Regions from separate parts of the Anaerobacillus sp. ABR4_321 genome, predicted to be linked through region 2. Evidence: a T-box and tRNA genes for the amino acid it is inferred to sense, from the RefSeq annotation. Region 2 holds a T-box; the other regions hold tRNA genes.
What was found. The T-box of region 2 lies ahead of argS (arginine--tRNA ligase). A T-box ahead of a tRNA ligase gene usually reads a tRNA of that ligase, here a tRNA-Arg.
Positions count from the first base shown of each region.

Region 1 (7,168 bases), 1.8 Mb from region 2:
CAGGGAACCTTGATAGCGATGAAACATATGAAATCGTCAGTACAACATTAAAGCCGCTTAAGGATAAAGGGATCGACTCAATTATTTTAGGGTGCACCCATTACCCATTACTCGAAAAAGTCATCCAATCCGTTATGGGTGATGAGATCTCAATCATTTGTTCTGGTGATGAAACGGCTTATGAAATAAGCGGAATTCTAGAGTACAGCTCATTGTTGTATACAGGGGATGACAAACCATCTCATACATTTTTAACAACAGATTCAATAGGGAATTTTACTAAGATAGCCAATCATTGGCTCGAATATCCAGTTGAAACCGTAAAACAAATTGACCTCCATTCTTAAAGATGAATGGAGGTTTTTGTTTTGCTTGTTCATAAGTTTTCATTCCCGTGGTCTAAATTGGATTGTAGCTCGTATAAATGATAGTACAAACCATCTGAGGAGGGATAGCTATGCGTTTACGTGGGGCTATAATCACGGGTCTGTTGCTTTTATGTATGATAATAATATCTGGTTGCGGATTTGGGTTTGACAAAACGTTGAAAGAAATTGATCCACCAAAGGTTGACTACGCTGAAGAAGGTGAACAAGTAGATGACAGTAATGCAGAAGCTCCAGATACGTCTGAATCTACAGAGGGAGATTCTGAAGCATCGGCAAATATGTCGACTCGTGAACTATACTTGTTAGATTCGAATGGGATGGTCGTTCCGCAAACGGTTCAACTTCCTGCGGTTGAAGGAGCTGCAAAACAGGCATTGGAATACTTAGTGATCGATGGACCGATTACAGAAATGCTGCCAAACGGGTTTCAAGCAGTTTTGCCAGCAGGAACGGTTGTGAATGGAATCAATCAGGTCGATGATACGCTCGTAGTGGACTTTTCAGAAGAATTCAAGGACTATTCTGCTGCATATGAAAAGCAAATATTAGAAGCTGTTACGTGGACGCTTACTCAATTTGAAGGCGTCAAAAATGTTAAGATTCAAATAAACGGATTTGACCAAACAGAAATGCCTGTGAATGGAACGCCGATCGGTGAAAACGTAAGCAGAGCAGATGGAATTAATCATGAAATGGGCAACGTAGTCGATGTATCAAATAGTACTGCGGTTACGGTATACTTTATGGCTCAAAATGATGACTATACGTACTATGTACCAGTAACAAAGCGGATGGAAGGCGTTAAGAACGATGTGAATGGTGTGATTACAGGTCTCTTAGAGGGACCTCCTGTACACTCAGGATTATTTAGTCAGTTCTCAAAAGACTTAAAACTACTTGATTCAGTAAATAAGGATGGCTTGCTTACTCTTGATTTTAATGAAGCGATCTTAACAGGAGCTGAGGAGAAGGTATTGGAGCAGGAGCTTCTAAATAGCCTCGTTCTTTCTCTTACTGAAAATGCTGATGTCAAAGAAGTTGCCATTACAGTCGATGGACATGAAGAGGTCATAGACGATTCAGGAAACGTTGTCTCTGAACCGGTTACAAGGCCTGTAGAGGTTAACAAAGTAGGTTTTTAAAATAGAATATGATAGGATGAAAGGGCAGGAATACTGCCCTTTTTTATTTTGTAAATGAAAGAAAGGCACAGGTTCCACAGGCACCGATGAACAGGAGGAAGATTATGAGAGTCGATGGACGTGAACATAATGAAATACGAACTATACATATTGAGAAAGATTACGTTAAGCACCCTGAAGGTTCTGTATTAATCTCAGTTGGGGATACGAAAGTGATTTGTAATGCTTCAATTGAAGAAAGGGTTCCACCTTTTATGAGGGGGCAAGGAAAAGGCTGGGTAGCTGCAGAGTACGCGATGCTGCCGAGAGCTACGGAACAGCGAAATATTCGAGAGTCTAGTAAAGGTAAAGTGGGAGGACGCACGATGGAAATCCAGCGCCTCATCGGACGTGCCCTTCGTACTGTCATTGACCTTGAAGCACTAGGTGAACGGACGATCTGGATCGATTGTGACGTTATCCAGGCAGACGGTGGAACACGCACCGCATCGATCACTGGAGCATTTGTGGCGATGGCACTTGCTATAGAAAAAGCCCTAGCAAATAAACAGATCAAGAAGATGCCGATAACGGATTTTCTGGCTGCTACATCTGTAGGGATCAATAAAGACGGTGAGGCTATCCTTGACCTCTGTTATAAAGAAGATTCGACAGCCCAGGTAGATATGAACATTGTGATGACAGGGAAAAGTGAGTTTGTGGAAGTTCAGGGTACCGGGGAAGAAGCAACGTTTACCATGAACCAAATGAACGAAATGCTTTCACTCGCACAGTCAGGAATAGAAGAACTGATCATCAAACAAGCGGACGTAATCGGTGAGTTTTCGGAGAAAATCAAAGGAGGTACGAGTGAAAATGCGTAAGCTTCTTGTAGCCACGAAGAATAGCGGGAAAGTTAAAGAGTTTAAACGTCGCTTTGAAACGGAACAGTTACAAGTAATCTCACTCTTAGACATGGAAGAAGCACCGGATGTGGAAGAAACAGGTACTACTTTTGCCGAAAATGCCGTTTTAAAAGCTGAAACGATCATGCGTATGACGAATCAGATCGTGATTGCTGATGATTCTGGATTAGTCATCGACGCCTTAGATGGTGAACCTGGTGTTTATTCTGCAAGGTATGCAGGTCCAGAGAAAGATGATGAAGCTAACATTGATAAAGTGTTAACAGAATTAAAAGGCGTACCAGATGACAAGAGAACAGCTTCGTTTCAATGCGTGTTAGCTGTTGCGAGCCCTGGTAAAAAGACTGAAATCTTTTCAGGATCGTGTGAAGGTAGAATTGCTCATAAACGATCAGGTTATGAGGGCTTTGGCTACGACCCAATCTTTTTCGTTCCATCTTATCAAAAGACAATGGCTGAACTTTCCCCGGAAGAAAAAGATTCTATTTCACATAGAGGGGAAGCTCTTGATCGATTGGAAGAAGCATTTCAAGAACTACTATAAAATGAGGTGATAAAATATGAAGATACTCGTTGTAAGTGACAACCATAGCTCATCTGAAGAGCTCCAGAATCTCGTTCGGAGGCATCAAGAAGAAGTTGTATGTATGGTACATTGCGGTGATTCCGAGTTTGACTACGATGATTCCCGAATGACCTCTTTTCAGCTACGAGTTAGGGGAAATTGTGATTTTGATACACGATACCCTGAGAATGTTGCTGAGACAGTGGGCGGAAAAACAGTTTTTGCAACACATGGTCACTTGTACGGTGTTAAGATGAACTTGATGAATTTAGCTTATAAAGCAGAAGAGACGGGAGCGGACCTTGTTTGCTTCGGACATTCTCATGAAGCGACTGTTCATTTTGATTCAAATATTTTATTCCTTAACCCAGGAAGCATCAGCTTACCTAGAAAGCCAACGATAAAAACATACGCAATAGTAGAATGGGTACATGATGAAGTGCAGGTTGTTTTTTATGATCATCAAGGAGAACGGGTAGATGAACTTACAAAGACGTATAAGCTAAGTTCCTAGAACAATACTGTGAGAGTTTACTGTCAGATGATTGAGCAATTGGCCAAAATGCTTGCCCATCACTGACAGTAAAATCATCCAGTTTTTCTTAAGAATTGGTATTGACTTTATTATGTTACTTAGGTATATTTATATTTGTCGCTAGCCGGCAAACGATGTCCCAGTAGCTCAGCTGGATAGAGCAACAGCCTTCTAAGCTGTGGGTCGGGAGTTCGAATCTCTCCTGGGACGCCATATACATATTCTCAAAGTCTTTTATCTTTTAGATAGAAGGCTTTTTTTATTTGAAACCGTAGTTTGGAGAGCTCCCTGTTTTTAATACTCGTAGTTAGGGTACGTTAGTAATGACTGGAGGAAGAAAGCAAGGGAGTACTGTAACTTGAGTTTACTTCTTTATACTGATAAACTGTAAGCTAATCGTAGCTGCGCCTTTCCTGCTGAAAACTCTTTTAATAGAGAATATAAGAGAGTGGAGCGAATACGTCTATGGACAAAGAAAAACATGAAAGGAAAATCGTTTATTTTCCAAATGTGGCAGGCAAGCTTGCCGAAAAAGGAATGGCAGCCCTTAAAGAAAAGAAGATCGATCAGGCACATGAACATTTTCGTCAACTATTAGAGATAGATCCTGACCACCCACAGGGCCATTTTGGGTTAGTACTCAGTCTTGTAGAACTAGGAGAGTTGACAGAAGCCTCTGAACGTTGCGAAAAGATGATGCAACAGGGGATCGGAGATTATTACGACATTTTTCAAGTATACATATCGATACTGGTTCAGCTTGGAAAGTATCAAAAAGTAGTTACGATGATCGAAGCGGTTCTTCAAGAAAACCAGCTTCCGTCGAACATTGCGGAGTCGCTCTATCAGCTTTTACATTTTAGTAGAAAAATGACTGGCTACGACATCACTTCTGATGAACAGTATGAAGACGTTCCGGAAGAAGAAGCAGACATGTTGATAAGCTATCTCGAAAGTGAAAAGACGGAAAAACAATGGTTAGCGATTCAAAAACTGAGTAATATCAGCGAAGAGAAGGCTATACCTGCATATTTAGCATACATAAACGCAACAGGGAAAGACCCACTTCTAAAAAGTCTTGTTCTGCAAGTGTTAAGAGAAAAGAAACTAGATCAAGAAGTGACCATACATAAGTTTGGAAGAGAGATTTCTGTCAATCCGTCTGAGTTGACAGACATTTTTATTCAAGAATTTTCGTTAGATGTAAAGAAGAAATTATCTGATCATGTTGAACAGGAAAATCCAGTGCTGTTTGAAATGTGCATGCAGATCTGGTGGCACTATCTCTTTGCTATTTCTCCATTCGAAGCTGATCCAAAGAATAGTTCTGTTTGGGCTGCCGCAGTACATATCGTAGCTTCTGAAATAAATGGAGAAAGCTATACTCGTCAAGAAATCGGAAGTATTTATGGCGTTAAGCCTTCGGAGTTTGAGGTGCCAGCTGATCGAATCAAGCGAATCGAGAATCAACCCTTTTATCGACCATTCGATTAGAAATAGCTGGAAACAGATCCTTTTCACTTGCGAATCGAAGCAAAAATAGGTAAGCTGAACAATGGTAAAGGCAGTGTGAATCATACTGTATGTATTGAAAAGCACCTGCACTATGTTATAATAAAATGGTTGCAAACCCATATTTACTAGTAAAAGAGATCGTTTAAAAAAGCCTTCTGGCGCTTTTATACTCCAAAAAGCGTCATCTTTTTTTAAACGCTCGATTAGTGGAAATATATTTATTGTTGGAGGGAATGTGTAAATGACTGCAAATTGGGAAAAGCTTGAAGGTAATCAAGGCGTCCTTACAGTAGAAGTTGATGCTGGTGAGGTAAATACAGCACTAGACGAGGCGTTCAAAAAAGTTGTAAAACAGGTTAATGTACCTGGATTCCGTAAAGGAAAGGTACCTCGTTCACTATTTGAAAAGCGCTTTGGCGTAGAATCTCTTTATCAAGATGCTCTTGATATCATCCTTCCTAAAGCTTATTCAGAAGCTGTAGAAGAAGCTGGAATCGACCCTGTCGATCGCCCAGAAGTTGACATCGAGCAAATTGAAAAAGGTAAAAACCTTATCTTCAAAGCTACTGTTACAGTTAAGCCTGAAGTAAAGCTTGGCGAGTACAAAGGACTTGAAGTTGAAGAAGAAGACACTACAGTAACAGATGAAGATGTTGAAGCTGAGCTTAAAGGGCTTCAAGAAAAGCATGCTGAGCTAGTAGTCGTTGAAGATGGCGAGATCCAAGAGGGAGATACAGCAATCATCGATTTCGAAGGCTTCCTTGGCGAAGAACCATTTGAAGGCGGAAAAGGTGAAAACTACTCTCTAGAAGTAGGATCTAACACATTTATCCCTGGTTTCGAAGAGCAGCTAGTAGGTGAAAAAGCTGGAGCTGAGAAGGAAGTAAAAGTTACTTTCCCTGAAGAGTACCATGCTGAAAACCTTGCTGGACAAGAAGCTACTTTCAAAGTAAAAGTTCACGACATCAAGCGTAAAGAGCTTCCTGAGCTAGATGATGAGTTCGCTAAAGATGTTAACGAAGAAGTAGCATCTCTTGATGAGCTTAAAAAGACTACAAAAGAAAATCTTGAGAAGCAAAAAGCTGAAGATGCTGATATGAAGAAGAAAGATACGTTGATCGAAAAAGCAACTGAAAACAGCGAAATCGATCTTCCATCTGCAATGGTTGACTCTGAAGTTGATCGTATGCTTCAAGAATTTGAACAACGTCTACAGCAGCAGGGCATGAACCTTGAGATGTACTATCAGTTCTCTGGTCAAGATGAGAAAGCACTTCGTGAGCAAATGCAAGAGGATGGCGAAAAGCGTGTACGCACAAACCTTACTCTTGAAGCGATCGCTGATGCAGAAAACATCGAAGTTTCTGAGGAAGAAGTTAACGAAGAGCTTGCTAAGATGGCAGCTATGTATAACATGGAAGAAGAACAAATTCGTCAAATGCTAGCGATGCAAGGCGGCGACGCTGCACTTAAAGGTGACCTCCGCGTTCGTAAAGCAATCGATGTATTAGTAGACAACAGCAAAAAAGCTTAATAGATCATCATAGATAAACAAGGCGCATTATGCGCCTTGTTTATTACACAAATATGTTGTAATGAAAACATATATTTTAGATAAACATAGTAGTAGGACAATTACTCAATACATATTAAGTCTCCTAAGAGTCGTTTTGCTTCATAACCTTTTGCGTTATATGATACAATTTCAATACATAATCAGGGTTGAAAAACCATTGGTGAATGCCCGTTAGAATTGCTTATTAGTGATCAGCGTTTCTAAAGACGAAATAGCAGAGACCTTTGCAATTTCACTATTCGGATTTCATCGAGATCAACGGTTAGGGGTGATTTCATGTTTAAATTTAACGATGAAAAAGGGCAACTTAAATGTTCCTTCTGTGGTAAAACACAGGATCAAGTTCGAAAACTTGTTGCGGGTCCAGGTGTATATATTTGCGACGAATGTATTGAGCTATGTACTGAAATCGTAGAAGAAGAGCTTGGAACTGAAGAAGAGGTTGATTTTAAAGAGGTTCCAAAACCTCATGAAATCTGCCAAATTCTTGATGATTACGTAATTGGCCAGGAAAAAGCTAAGAAATCACTTTCTGTAGCTG
Region 1 covers NZ_JBSWTK010000001.1:1,874,059-1,881,226, forward strand. Annotated here, with positions in the region: gene racE (glutamate racemase) at 1-347, shown strand, start outside; gene ACXADT_RS09615 (GerMN domain-containing protein) at 458-1,531, shown strand; gene rph (ribonuclease PH) at 1,636-2,394, shown strand; gene ACXADT_RS09625 (XTP/dITP diphosphatase) at 2,387-2,980, shown strand; gene ACXADT_RS09630 (metallophosphoesterase) at 2,997-3,515, shown strand; tRNA gene ACXADT_RS09635 (tRNA-Arg) at 3,673-3,749, shown strand; gene ACXADT_RS09640 (tetratricopeptide repeat protein) at 4,002-5,030, shown strand; gene tig (trigger factor) at 5,293-6,585, shown strand; gene clpX (ATP-dependent protease ATP-binding subunit ClpX) at 6,904-7,168, shown strand, end outside.
Region 1: it encodes a tRNA-Arg, which carries the amino acid that the T-box ahead of argS (arginine--tRNA ligase) is inferred to sense. The anticodon was not compared.

Region 2 (7,168 bases):
GTGTTGCAGGAACTGCTCTCATGTTTGTTCATATGTTTCGAAACGCTTTGTTACCGATTTATTTTCATTCGAGGTCAATCATCTGGTTCGCGCTTTCAAATTTGTTTATTATGGAATTTGTTTTCAACTTAAACGGTATCATCCGCTTTATGTACACTAACCCTACACCTGAACTCTTTACAGTTGGCGCTTTGTTACTTTTTGTGCCGATCTTTATTATTCTAGGACTCTACCAACTTCTTGCAGAACGAGTTTCCAAAGCGGAGGCATTGTAACGATGAATGGGGGGAATAGCTCGTGTTAATGAAAAATCCGATGTTTCTTACTGGGATACTTGTTCTTATCCTTTTGTTTGGAGGGAGCGTATTTTATACCATCGCGTATGATGATCACATTCCACAAACATTCATGCTTTATAATGAAGAAGGAAATTTGATCGACAAAGCTCCATTAACACCTTCACAGGTTGAGCCGTTTGGAACAGATAAATTAGGATACCATCTTTTTCAACAGATCATTATAGGTGCAAAATATACAATTGGAATCGCGCTTCTTATCGCATGTATGAGAATGTCGTTATCCTTTGTAGCTGGAGTGATCTCTGGTACCTATTCAAAGAAAACGTCTCGTGTAACTTCAGGCCTGGTAGATGCGATGCAGTACATTCCTATTTCTCTACTGAGCTATTTTATCTTAAGGGGCGTACTGATGGAGAATGGGATGGAAGGTACGTTTCAATATAATTTCTGGGAAAGGTTGATCTTTGAAGTCATTATCTTAACAGCAGTCGCTGTTCCTACTACGACCGTACTGATATCAAATGAGACGCATTCATTGTGGCAAAAAAGCTATATCGAAGGTGCGAGAATTCTTGGCGGTTCTAAAGTAAGAATCTTGTTCAAACACATCTTTCCTCATTTGTGGCCAAGAATGATGATCATCTTTCTGCAACAGTTGATCAATGTCTTTATCCTGTTGTTACATCTCGGATTACTAAAGCTTTTCTTAGGTGGTACAATCTTTAATCCTGATCCACAGCTTGGGGACGAATATCGTTCGGTGTCTTCAGAGTGGTCGGGGTTAATCGGGTCTACATATGAATTTCTTCCGTATAATACGTGGATTCCTCTTATCCCGATCCTTTTCTTTGTCGTTGTCATTCTTTCAGTTAACATCACCCTCGAAGGCTATAAGCAATCTCAAAATGGTCAGGTAGGGAAGAGGCGTAAACGGAGAAAAGAAGTTCATTCAACAACAGAAGAGAAGAACGTGTCAGCTGGGTCATTTTATTTTATCAACCATGAAGAAAGTGAGTACGAAGATCAAAAAGCAGTGAACAGATAGACAAAAGCACAACCGCGGAGGTTGTGCTTTTTGGCATTTTTATTCATTTGGTTGAAGCCAGTTAATGCGAGTGTCATCTCTTCCTTTTGTACCTTTTAATAAAATCGCACTATTCTCTCCACCTAAATAATTTTGTATGGCGTATTCGTTCTCTGCCGTAATGATAATATCAACAGAATAGTATTTCCAAAGATCACCGAGGCCGTTATATTCCTCAATATAAAGGTGTGAAAGTAACGTAAGATAGCTGTTAGCTGCTTCTTTCATTTTCTCTTCCGTCATGGAGTCAGGGACCATCAATTCAAGGTGAAGCGTGCTCCCTTTTGCGAAATAAGTAACATCCATAATATCCGTGTCTCGCTTTGCTATTTCTGTTGACCGCTTCATATAAGCGGCACTAATATATGGGGAGTCAATGTTTTCCTCTGCACTGTTGCTTTCAGGGAACCACATGTCGGTTCCTGTTAATTGAATGGTAGTCGTAATGAGTAAGAGCAGGCAGGCTACTAACCCTACCCATTCAAGAACCATACTTTTCTTCCTTGGACGTCTTGAGTAATGTTCGATGAGTATATTGTCGAGCATTTTTTCTTTTTTTGCTTCAGTAAAATGTTGCTTCTGAAACATGACGTTCTTTACCTTTTTCTTCATATCATTTGTTTCCATAAAGTTGTTCACTCACTTTCTCCACCGAGTCTTGTTTCAAGCAGGCGTCGGGCCCGATGCAGACGAGATTTAACCGTTGCTTCTTTTGTATCTAGAAGATCACTGATTTCTTTGATCGATAAATCTTCATGATAAAAAAGAATAAACGATTCACGGTATTTAATGGGAAGCTTTAAAATTTCGTTGCGCAACTTCAAAGCTTCTTCGTTTTTCACGATTAGTAATTCAGGAGAAGAATCATGAGATTTTATTAACTTCAACATTGTGCTCGGAACGATATGTTTAAAGGACCAGCTACGAACGTAATCATGGCAACGATTTACCGCAATGCGGTATAGCCAGTTTTTTAAGGAAGCTTCTCCACGATATGTGTCAATTTTTAGAAAGCATGTTAAAAATACTTCCTGTACAATGTCCTCAGCTTTGCCCCAATCTTTCACATATGTATAAGAAAGTCGAAGGATCGACTCACCAAATTGTGACATCAACTGTTCGATTAACTGCGTTTTCTCGACAGTGTTATAGGAGGTAATATCACTTTTCTTTATTAAGTTAAGGTCGATTTTTCTCATGTTATCAGCCCTTTAAAAGTCCTTTTTCTTATAAAGACGGTCGCCCCTACATAAAGTTGCAGGTATCTTTAATTTATTTCATTTGCGTGCCCCTTTTTCCTTTTTCTTTTCGATATATAGTAGGAAGTAAATTTATTTATGGGGAGTGAAAGATGATGATCATCATCGATGCTGGTCATGGAGGTACGGATCCAGGTGCATGTGCAGGAGGGATAAGGGAAAAGGATTGGACGTTAGAAGTGTCGTTGCATCAGCAATCGTTTTTAAATAATCTTGGCATTCAAACGGTGCTGACTAGAACCTCCGATAAAGGGTTGACGCCTATAGAGCGAACGAATCTCGTCAAACGGTGTGGTGGGTCAATTTGTATTAGTAATCATTTTAACGCGGGTGGAGGGAAAGGAGCTGAAGTGATCCATTCAATTTATTCAGACGGTAAGCTTGCAAAAGCAGCAGGACATGCTCTTACGTCAGCGGGAATGCCTCTCAGGCGAGTGTTCTCGCGAAAAGGAAGAGACGATCGTGATTATTACTTTATGCATCGCCTCACTGGATCAGTTGAAACGCTCATTGTAGAATATGGCTTTTTGGATTCAACTGAGGACATGGCGAAACTACGTGCGCTTCGATTGAAACTTGCAGAGTCTGTTGCGCTTGCCGTTGTTAAAAAGACGCAGTCGGTCTATGTTGTACAAGCTGGTGCATATCAAGAGAAGAAACGAGCACTAACACTTTGTACTGAATTAAGAGAAAAAGGGTATGATGCGATTATAAAAGAAGAGCGATAATCGTCAATAAAAAATGAGTCATGCTGCTGCATGACTCATTTGTTGTTCTTATTTTAATAAATCTGGATTTTCACTTTTCGCTCGCTTTACTTTAGGCTTTCGAACGCCACCTGCGATGTCCGCTTTTTTAAAGTCCTTTGCATATGCAACTTCCTGTGCATCACTTAATTGAAAACCTTTTTCGTGAATCGGTTGATATTGAGAGTTCTTAGCCATGATGCTATTCCTCCTTGTAGTAAATATCGGCTTATATTAAATCGATACCCTGGTAGAAAATGAGTTAAACATACATGTTCTATTTTGTTATCGCACACGATTTTGTGGTAACTTAATGATAAGCGTATGTCGTTTTTACTATTGGAGGAATTATGGAACGAAAAAAATTAACGAATCTCATAATAGGAAGTTTCATTGTGATCGTGGGAGCTCTTTTGTTAGGGAAGTATACGTATGTTCATGAAGAGCACATCGAACGAGGCGAAATCGTTAGTAAGGAAAGTCATCACCACGAGTACTATGTCTTTGTACAGCCCGAGGGTGAAGGTGATGCCAAAAAGCTTGTTGTAGAAGATGAGATGACTTGGAATTTAGTAGTCGAAGGTGAACTTTACAACGTTGCTTATGCATGGCATGGTTCAAAGGAACCTGTCATTGAAGAAATGGAAAAAGTAGAACGAGAGTAATATTCTCGTTCTACTTTTTTGTATACCGATTGTTCAATAGTTGTATGGTGAAAATAAGTTGAACAAACGAGATATATGCAAAAAGACTCAGATGAACAGTCAGGTTTGCTGTCCATTTGTATCATTTTCATTGATGTTTTGATAGGTTTTGTCGAATGTATGTACTCTTGTTGTTTAAGTAATGTATAATAAAGGTACTAAATTGGAAGGTGGTTCTTACGATGACGATAAGAAACACTCAGAAGGAGAAGCTCGCTGTAGATCGGTGTATGAAACATTTAGAAGTCGTCAACGTTGAACCTAAAGTAAGACAGCTTATTTACATGTACATGACCTCTATTTATCGGGAAGCTTATAAAGAAGGTTTGGCCGATGGAGAACGTCAAGAACAACCTCAGGAACAGCACTCAGGCTAATGTGCCAAAAAAATGGTTTGATTTTTTGTGTGATTTAGCTATACTGATTAGTAATATAACAACGTCTATGCGAAAGAGAGTAGTGTTTGTGAAGGGAAAAGCGATCCGGGGATGGTGTGAGCCTGGAGCCTAGGCAAGCATGAACCGGACTTTCAAGATACTGTTCTGAACGATTAGTAGGAATGGTCGGTTTCCCCGTTATGGAATAAAGTTGGCACTGGTTGTAACCAGGCAATAAGAGTGGTACCGCGGATTACTCCGTCTCTAATCAATGATTAGAGGCGGAGTTTTTTGTATATTATGAAGGAGGATTTCTAATTGAACTATAAAGACATATTTGCAAATGAGCTTTATCATGTGATTGAACATAAAGTAGCGTACGAGACCATTCTCAACCGAATCGAAAAACCAAGTCAAGAAAGCTATGGAGATTTTGCCTTTCCGTGTTTTGATCTCGCTAAAATCATGAGACGTTCTCCTCAACAAATCGCATCAGAGTTAGCGCCCAAATTAGAACATCCTGCTTTTGAAAGATGTGAGTCTGTAGGGGCCTATCTTAATGTGTATTTGAAAAAGAGACAGGCTTCATCAGAAATCATAAGTGACGTGTTAGAGAGTGGATATGAATTTGGAAAAAGCAATCATGGCAACAATGGAAAGGTTCCAATCGACATGTCTTCTCCTAATATAGCGAAGCCCTTTTCAATGGGGCACTTACGCTCAACTGTTATTGGAAATTCACTAGCTCTATTACTTGAAAAAATAGGCTACGAGCCTATCCGAATCAATCACCTGGGAGATTGGGGAACTCAGTTCGGTAAGCTGATCGCAGCTTACTTGAAATGGGGTGACGAAGAAAAGGTTCGTCAGAATACGATTAAAGAACTTCTCGCTCTATACATTAAGTTTCACGAAGAAGCTGAGAAAGACGCCAATCTTGAAGATGAAGGAAGAAGATGGTTTAAGCGCTTAGAAGATGGAGATAAGCAGGCCGTTAAGCTATGGGAGTGGTTTAGAGAAGAATCACTAAAAGAGTTTAATCGTATCTATGAATTGATGGATATTTCCTTCGACTCAACAAACGGGGAAGCATTTTACAACGATAAGATGGATCGCGTTGTTCAGCTTCTATCTGACAAAGAGTTACTCAAAGAGTCAGAAGGTGCGCTAGTTGTAGAGATGGACGACGACAACCTTCCTCCATGTTTGATTAAGAAAAAAGATGGAGCAACGTTATATGCTACCCGTGATTTAGCAGCAGCGTTATACCGCTACGAAACATATGGATTCAGTCAATCTTTATACGTAGTAGGGAATGAACAAAGCTTGCACTTTAAACAACTGATCGAAGTATTGAAGAAGCTAGACTTTGATTTCGCAGAAAACATGCATCATATCTCATTCGGTATGATGTTGAAGGATGGCAAAAAAATGTCTACGCGTAAAGGGAAAGTCGTTCTCCTAGAAGAAGTGCTTGAAGAGGCAATTCAGCTTGCGAAAGTTAATATTGAAACGAAAAATCCTTCGTTATTAAATAAAGATGTTATTGCAAAACAAGTTGGTGTAGGAGCTGTACTGTTCCACGATTTGAAGAATGACCGTCGAAACGACATCGATTTCTCTCTCGAAAGCATGTTGAGAGTCGAAGGAGAGACAGGTCCGTACGTGCAATATACGAATGCAAGGGCATGTTCGATCTTAAGAAAGGGACAATACACTAAGGGTGATGTCTCTGGAGTGGAGGATGAGAAGGCATGGCCAATCGTTATGTTACTCAATGCTTTTCCTGAAACGGTTCAAAGAGCAGCAAGTGATTTTGACCCATCGATCGTTGCTAAATACTTGATCGACCTCTCTCGCTCTTTCAATAAATATTATAGCCATGTAAGAATACTTGATGAAGAAAATATGAAACAAGGTAGACTGGACTTAGTGGCATCCGTTTCGATCGTGTTAACAGAAGGTCTTCGATTACTCGGAATTCATGCGCCACAAGAAATGTAATAACATGGTTCAGGCTGTTTGCAAAGCCTGAAGAGGTTTCCAAATTCCTGCGGTATAGGGACTATGATATTTTAGGTTTTCAATAATAATAAAAACGCAGACCCATTAAGTGGATCTGCGTTTTTTTAATAGCCCGTGTAATCCGTATCCTCAACTGTTCCATCAAACATATTTTGTTCATATTCATCGATCGTCTCTTCGTATCGTTCATGAGATTCATTCGGCATAACACCAGTCGGTTTCCCATCGATATCAGATGTAAGAAACGTCTCGATCTCTTCAACATACCCATATGGTTCGTCTGCTTCGACATACATATTGTCGTAGTCTTTTTTTGGATCGATGAAATCTGAAGGGGTATCTGATGTTCCATAACTCGCTGCACGTTGCCAGGAATCTTCAGAGTCAAAGAAATTCGCATCACGGTTATCGTTATCGTATCTTCCAAACGGATTTGCAGACTCTTCTGCAGGTCTATTGTGGGAAGTTTGATCAGATGGAGAATGGTCGACGCAAGTTGTTGCTGTTGGCATGGCGAGTAGCCGTTCAGTAGCAATTTCTTTTCCACATTCCTGACAAACACCATATTTACCTTGGTTGATTCTTTGTAAGGCAAGGTTTAGCTCTGCTTTTTCTTGTTTTAAGTGTTCATCTAAAGACAAATCTTTTTCACGTTCGAATAACTCAGTTCCAGT
Region 2 covers NZ_JBSWTK010000001.1:73,729-80,896, reverse strand. Annotated here, with positions in the region: gene ACXADT_RS00390 (ABC transporter permease subunit) at 1-275, shown strand, start outside; gene ACXADT_RS00385 (ABC transporter permease) at 304-1,344, shown strand; gene ACXADT_RS00380 (hypothetical protein) at 1,384-2,022, opposite strand; gene ACXADT_RS00375 (sigma-70 family RNA polymerase sigma factor) at 2,019-2,582, opposite strand; gene ACXADT_RS00370 (N-acetylmuramoyl-L-alanine amidase) at 2,738-3,370, shown strand; gene ACXADT_RS00365 (YfhE family protein) at 3,419-3,586, opposite strand; gene ACXADT_RS00360 (hypothetical protein) at 3,739-4,053, shown strand; gene ACXADT_RS00355 (hypothetical protein) at 4,275-4,469, shown strand; T-box leader at 4,528-4,738, shown strand; gene argS (arginine--tRNA ligase) at 4,788-6,473, shown strand; gene ACXADT_RS00345 (TraR/DksA C4-type zinc finger protein) at 6,599-7,168, opposite strand, start outside.

Region 3 (7,168 bases), 570 kb from region 2:
TTGGTTTCACCGCGGCCAACAATTGTTGTTGCCTCTGCAGCACCAAAATCTTCAGCTGAAGCAGTGACCGTATATGTGCTTGCAGATAGAGTATTCACGATATACTCGCCATTAGAGTTCGTAGTCGTAGTAGCGATTACTGGACCACTCGGGGATTGTTCGCGTATAACGATTGTACTTCCAGAAATCGGACTTCCAGTATTAAAGTTAGTGATTCTTCCAGTAATCGTTCCAGGGATCGGTGATAGCGCGAAGCTGAGTACGGTTGTTTCGTTCGGCTCGATACTAAAGCTAGCTGTACGACTTGTAAAACCTTCTGCAGCGACAACTGCTTGGTAGTTTCCAGGACTCAATCCTTCTGTTAAAAACTGTCCAGAGTCATCAGAAGTAATCGTTGCGATTTGTTCTCCATTTTCATTGATTAAGATGACTGCACCAGAAATCGCTTCTCCAGTGTCAACATTCGTAATATAACCTGTCAAAAATCCTAAACTCTGTTCAAGATCAACATTTAGCGTTTTAACTTCTCCTGGCTCAACCACTGTCGTCAAGGATTTCGCACCGAAATCAGTTGCGTTTACGCTTAGTACTACCGTGCCTGCTGGGATGTTTTCTACAATATATTCGCCATTCAAGCCTGAGATCGAAGTTGCGATCGGTAGTCCTTCTGAAGTTGTAAACGTTAGAACAGCGCCGGTAATCCCTTCCCCTGTCGCAGTATTCGTTACCCTTCCTGTAAGAGTAGCAGGTAAAAGTTGAAGAGGAATCGTTACCGTTTCTGTCGCTCCAGCAATAACACTTGCACTCGCTGTGTTTGCAGTATAAGAAGGGGCGGTTGCATTCACATTGTACTGTCCAGGCTGTAGCGCACTAATGAAAAATGTCCCGTCTGAATTTGCAACAAACGTTTGAAGTAAGGCTCCACTAGCACTAAATAACTTGATGCCAATATTATCACCTGTGATTAAATTGCCATCACTATCAACGACTGATCCTGAAATATTCCCTACTAAACTCTCGAGCGTTAACGTTGCGATCGTATTTTCGTTACTCGCAACTACTGCACCGACAAATTCCGTTGAAAAGTTAGTGGCCGTTGCGACTACCGTATAAGAACCAGGGGCGAGCCCTTCAACGATAAATTCTCCAAACTCATTCGTCGTAAGCGTTTTGATTTGATTATTATCAAAGGTTCGAATGATGACAGTGGCACCAGAAATGCCATTCCCAGAAGTGTCGATCACTTGCCCGACGATGGTTCCTGGATCCGGAATCAAGACAAAATCTGCATCCGTTACAGTTTGACCAGGTGTTAATGTGATCCCACCAGTTGTGGAAGCAAAGTCTTGTGCACTGACAATGACTGAAAAAGATCCAGGCGGTAAGTTTCCAATCACATATTGCCCGGATTGGTCCGTTGCACCTGAGCCTAATATACTACCGTTCGTATCGATAATTTGAATAGTAGCATTTGGAATCGGATTGCCACTAGGTTCAGTAATCGTACCGCTCATTTCTGAAGGGTTAGGCTGCATCGTTAAATCAACAGACGTTATTTGATCTGCGACAACCGTGGAACCCGCGGTAGATACACGGTAATTCGGTGCAGTGGCGGAAACAATATATTCTCCGGGAACGAGGTTACTGAACGTAAATTCTCCAGCCTCATTTAGGAGTGTTGTTGCAACAAAAAGGTCATCTGATGTTCTTAGCGTAACCGTAGTACCTTCAACGACAGGAGATACCGTCCCTGAAATGCTGCCCGGGTTACTCTCTAAACTTTGGTTCACGATTGTTGTTTCATTAGGTTCTACGATAGCCCCCGTAGAAGAGGACTGAAAGCCAGAAGCAATTGCTGTAACAGTATAATTTCCTGGTGCTAAACCATTAAACACATAACCTCCATTTGAATCAGTTAAGATCGTTCCTACTAAAAGTCCCTGATCATCAATGATCCTCACAGATACATTACTAAGCGGGTTTCCATCACTATCTGTTACTGTGCCGACAATATTACCCGGTGCAGGCGTAAGTTCAATATCTACTACCGTCGATGCTCCTGGTAATAGGGAAGCAGTAGCTGAGTTCGATTGAAAATCAGCTGCATGCGCAGTAATGTTATAAATTCCTGGTGGAAGATCCGTTACTTCGTATTCTCCATTAAGATTCGTAAATGCAGTTGTTACTAACGTTCCAGCTGCATCAAAAATCTGCACTTCAATCATAGAACCAGTGATTGGAAGGCCAGTATCTCCGTTTATGATTGTGCCTGAAACACTTGAAGGATTTGGCTCTAATGAGAAGTTTACAGTAGTCGTTTGGTCTGAAACGATCGTCGCACCTTTAAATTGACTTTGAAAGTCTTCAGCTGACGCAATAATCGTGTAAGGTCCTGGTGCCAATCCAAGTGCCGTATATCTGCCCTGATCATCTGTGATGACTTGCGTAATAATAGCTTCCGTGCGATCATCGCGAACGGTGATGACAGCTCCAGAAATCGGGTCACCGCTAGATAGCACAGTCCCTCCTAGCGTTCCTGGATTAGGAATAAGAGTTGCATTTGCCCGAGTCACTTCATTCTCAACAACAGATGCACCAACCGTTTCCGTAGAATATCCCACCTTGGAGACAGTGATCGTATAAAATCCTGGACTAAGATTATTGATTTCATACAAACCATTGTTATCCGTTGTAACAGTTGCAACGTGAACATTGTTGAAGAATGCTTCGACTATTGCTCCTGTCAGGACATTCCCATCGTTATCTGTTACCTGACCTGCAATTCCCCCTACTAGTTGATCGAGACTTACGTTAAGTTGTGTTGTTTCGTTTGAACGTATTTTTGTTCCAACAGTCTTCGATCCGTAACCATCGCTTATAAACGTCACACTGTATTGTCCCGGAGCAAGGTTAGAAAAGCTATATGAGCCATCAACAGCAGTAATAGTGGATGCTACTGTAACGCCGCGAGCGTCAACAACTTGAACGGTTGTACCAGGAAGCGGATCAGATGTTGCAGAGTCAGTCACAACTCCCTCCAGTGCCCCGGGGTTTGCAATTAGCTCTACGTTCACGTTCTTTGTTTCTCCAGCATCAAGATTAAACCCAACAACGGATGTTCGATAAAGATCTTTACTTACTCGTAATTGATAATCCCCTGGAGCTAAATCATCGATAACATAATTACCAGAAGCATCAGTCGACACTCTAGCGATTGTCGTTCCGGCAGGATTCAATACCTCCACTAACGCACCGCTCAGTGGGTCACCTGCTTCATTTGTTACAGTGCCTTGTACCGTTCCTGGATTCGGTTCAAGGACAAAGTTTGCAGTCGACGTTTGACCCCCCTTTACCATTACGCCTTGTTCAGCCGACTGAAACCCTGACGCGCTGACAACAACTGTGTAAGATCCTGTCTTTACCGATGGGAAGTTATATTCCCCGCTCGCATTCGTGGTACCTTCATCGATGACGTTTCCAGCAGAATCGACGAGTAAAACAGTAGCATTCGCAATTGCCCCGCCACTTCCATTTGTAACAGTTCCTTCTACGGCTCCTTGGAGCTCCGTTAGAAAAACATCTTTCCTTGTGATCGCTCCTGAACTGACTACCACCGTCTGGATATTTGTAATGAAATTGGGCTTAGAATATTCAATCGTGTATGACCCAGGCGCTATCTCAGTAAGCGAATACTCTCCTCTGTCATTCGTTGTCGTTACAGCAATCGTTGTTGCGCCATCTTTTAGTTCCACGACAACATCCGCTAAAGGAAGACCCGTTGTGTGGTTTTTAACGATCCCGGTAACTCCTCCATTACTAGTTACAGTAATAACCGTCGTAACCGTATCGGATGATATCCTCGCACCAGTGTTACCATCCGTCCCTATCGCTCTTGCTCTTTCAAGAACACGTTCTCCATCCGTCGTGAAGAATCCACTCACTTCAAATTCGAGAACTGCCGTTTCTCCAGGCGGTAAAATTCCAATTTCCCACCCCAGGGTATTTGTGTTCTCATTATAAAACGCATTACCTGTAGAGCTGCTAATGATTGAAAATCCACTCACTAAATCAAACTCGATCACATCTTGCAATTTAACAGTTTTCGCTTTGCTTTGGCCTGTGTTTTCTACAACTAATCTAGCAGTATAGACTGCTTCATCTCCTGCCCCGACTGTAGTAGGACCACTCACTAGTATTTTTTGAAGATCTAGTTTTGCTTTTACGTTAGTATCCTCTACTGAGATCGGATCAGAAAAAGCATCGGTGAACTGAAAACCTTCAGAAATCCTCAAAGAGTCCTTATTGTAGTTATTCGCATTCGTCGAGGTGAACGATATAAGCTGCAGTGGTGTGTTTTCAGTTATGTTTAGAAAATCGAATAAAATGTTGGCTGGTATAAAAAAGTCCAGAAAGACGTTGTTATTCCCACCAAACGTTGTGTCAGCTGGCGTAACCCTCGCAATATCGAAGTTTATGATCGGCTGCGAGTAATTTGGTTTCCCTCTGCCATCGGTTCCTTCAGCCGGATCATTCCATGAGTTGACTTCTTGGTTTGTGTTTTCAATGAGAACGAGCTCCCCACTTAGCCCATCTACAGCTAAAAGCCATTGGTACGTTCCCGGCGGTCCTCCAGTATTGAATAAAACACCCCATGAAAAATTTTGAAAGCCTGTTTTCTTATTATTACGCGGGTCATCGTTTAAACGTAAACGAAAGTAGACATTTGTATCATCATACGCGATGGCGAACGATGGGTTTGATGTATCACCGACTAAATCTACTGCTGCCGGAGATTCATCATTGAACACATCAAAATAAAAACCTGATCCCAAAGGCACGGATGTATATTGATTTTCGTTCGGAAATGACACTATTCTTCCTCCTTAATATTCACTTCCTATAGGTTTATGCATAGAAAGGGTACATGTCGTGGTGGATAGGCCTATATGTGCTCTTAAATTCCATCCTTGTCCCTAGTTGAACAAGCCTGTTTTTTTGAACTCTGGGTATAAAAAAACACCCGAACAAATTTTTGTTCGAGTGTTACTAGATCTATGTATGTTATTAAAAGAATGGCGGCCCCGAGAGGAATCGAACCTCCGACCTGCGGTTTAGGAAACCGTTGCTCTATCCCCTGAGCTACGGGGCCGAATGGATTTTATTATACAATAAAAGGGAATGTATGAAAAGTAATAGCGCGGCTATTATTCTAGCCGCGCCTTCCGTTCGTTTCCCCCAATTGATCGTTTACTCGGTAACCCAGCTTTTCATGTAAGCTTGATCTTCATAATCCTTCGCTTTGTCAATCGTCTTGAGCGGTCGGAACGTGTCGATCATGACAGCAAGCTCGAGCGTTTCTTTTTTGCCGATGCTTCCTTCGATCTTACCTGGATGCGGGCCATGAGGAATACCAGATGGATGCAAGGTGATCGAAGCCTCTTCGATCCCTTTACGACTCATAAAGTTTCCCTCTACATAATAAAGCACTTCATCACTGTCGACGTTACTATGAAAGTAAGGTGCTGGTATCGACTCTGGATGATAGTCATATAATCTTGGCACGAATGAACATACAACGAAGTTATGTCCTTCGAACGTTTGGTGAACCGGTGGCGGCTGATGAATACGACCCGTTATCGGTTCAAAGTCACGGATATTGAACTTCCACGGAAAAAGGTAGCCATCCCACCCAACAACATCCAATGGATGATGGTCGAACACATGTCGATGCAAGCTGCCACGTGCTTTTGTAACGACCTCAAACTCACCCTTCTCATCATACGTATTCAGGCGCTCAGGCCCATTGATATCTCTCTCGCAGAAAGGGCTGTGTTCCATCAACTGACCGTATTCATTCCGGTAGCGTCTAGGGGTTGTGATGGCGCTCGTTGCCTCGATTACTAACCAGCGGTTCTCGTCGTTCGGAAAGACGCGATAAATCGTGCCGATGGGAATCAACACATAATCGCCCGGCTCATAGGTGATCTCACCAAACATCGTTTCAATCTTACCAGTACCATGATGAACGAAGAAAAGCTCATCTCCATCACTGTTGCGGTAAAAGTAATTCATCGATTCTGCAGGATTCACAACTCCGATCAAAACATCCTCATTCCCCAGGAAATAACACCTATCGACAACAGCATCCCCCTTTTTGTCGTATGCTGCTGTACGGAAATGACGATGCCTCAATGCATCCTGCTTCTCATACTCTGGTAAAGCATCTTTTAAATAATTCGCTTCCTTTACTGCTGTAGGAAAATGATGGTGGTAGAGGATGGACTGAATGCCTGAGAATCCTTTTGTCCCCATCACCTGTTCTCTATAAAGGGATCCATCCTCTTTCTTAAACATCGTGTGTCTCTTATGAGGGACCTCCCCCATCTTCTGGTAAAAAGCCACTCTTATTCCTCCTCTCCAACAACATTGATCAGGCTGCCGAGATGAGTAATAGAGAGTTCCACTCGATCACCAGCCTTCAACCAATCACGTCCGGTTTGCTCAAGGATACATCCGCTGCCCACGGTACCCGATCCGATTACTTCCCCTGGATACAGCGTGACATCTTTCGACGCTCGTTCGATCAATTCCCCAAATGAATAGTACATGTCTTTCACATTTCCCACGGAATAACGTTCACCGTTCACATAAGCTTCCATCTTAAGGTCGAGTTCCCCATGCAGCAATAATTCATCCGGCGTAACAAGATATGGTCCGAAAGAAGTTGCAAAATCCTTCCCTTTTGCTGGCCCGAGCCCTACTTTCATCTCTTTCGCTTGTATGTCCCGCGCACTCCAATCGTTCATGATCATGTAGCCGAATAGATAGTCGCTTGCTTCACTCGCTTTTATATTTCTACCTTTTTTCCCTATGACACAAGCTATTTCTAGTTCATAGTCTAGTTTTTCACAGTCTTTTGGTGAGGCAATAACCTCATCTGGACCTTTTACAGCATGATGATTTGTAAAGTAGAAGACGGGAATCTCGTACCATTCAGGCACCACATCAAGTTCTCTTTTGCGTCTAGCCGTAATGACATGTTCTTCAAACGCATAAAAGTCTCTTATACTAGCAGGGCAAGGAAGAGGTGCTTTCAGCTTCACATGGGACAGGTCGTGCCCATCATTTAATTCTAAACGATCAAGTGCATAATCTCCTTTAACAATTT
Region 3 covers NZ_JBSWTK010000001.1:639,872-647,039, forward strand. Annotated here, with positions in the region: gene ACXADT_RS03580 (carboxypeptidase regulatory-like domain-containing protein) at 1-4,871, opposite strand, end outside; tRNA gene ACXADT_RS03585 (tRNA-Arg) at 5,074-5,149, opposite strand; gene ACXADT_RS03590 (homogentisate 1,2-dioxygenase) at 5,248-6,384, opposite strand; gene ACXADT_RS03595 (fumarylacetoacetate hydrolase family protein) at 6,405-7,168, opposite strand, start outside.
Region 3: it encodes a tRNA-Arg, which carries the amino acid that the T-box ahead of argS (arginine--tRNA ligase) is inferred to sense. The anticodon was not compared.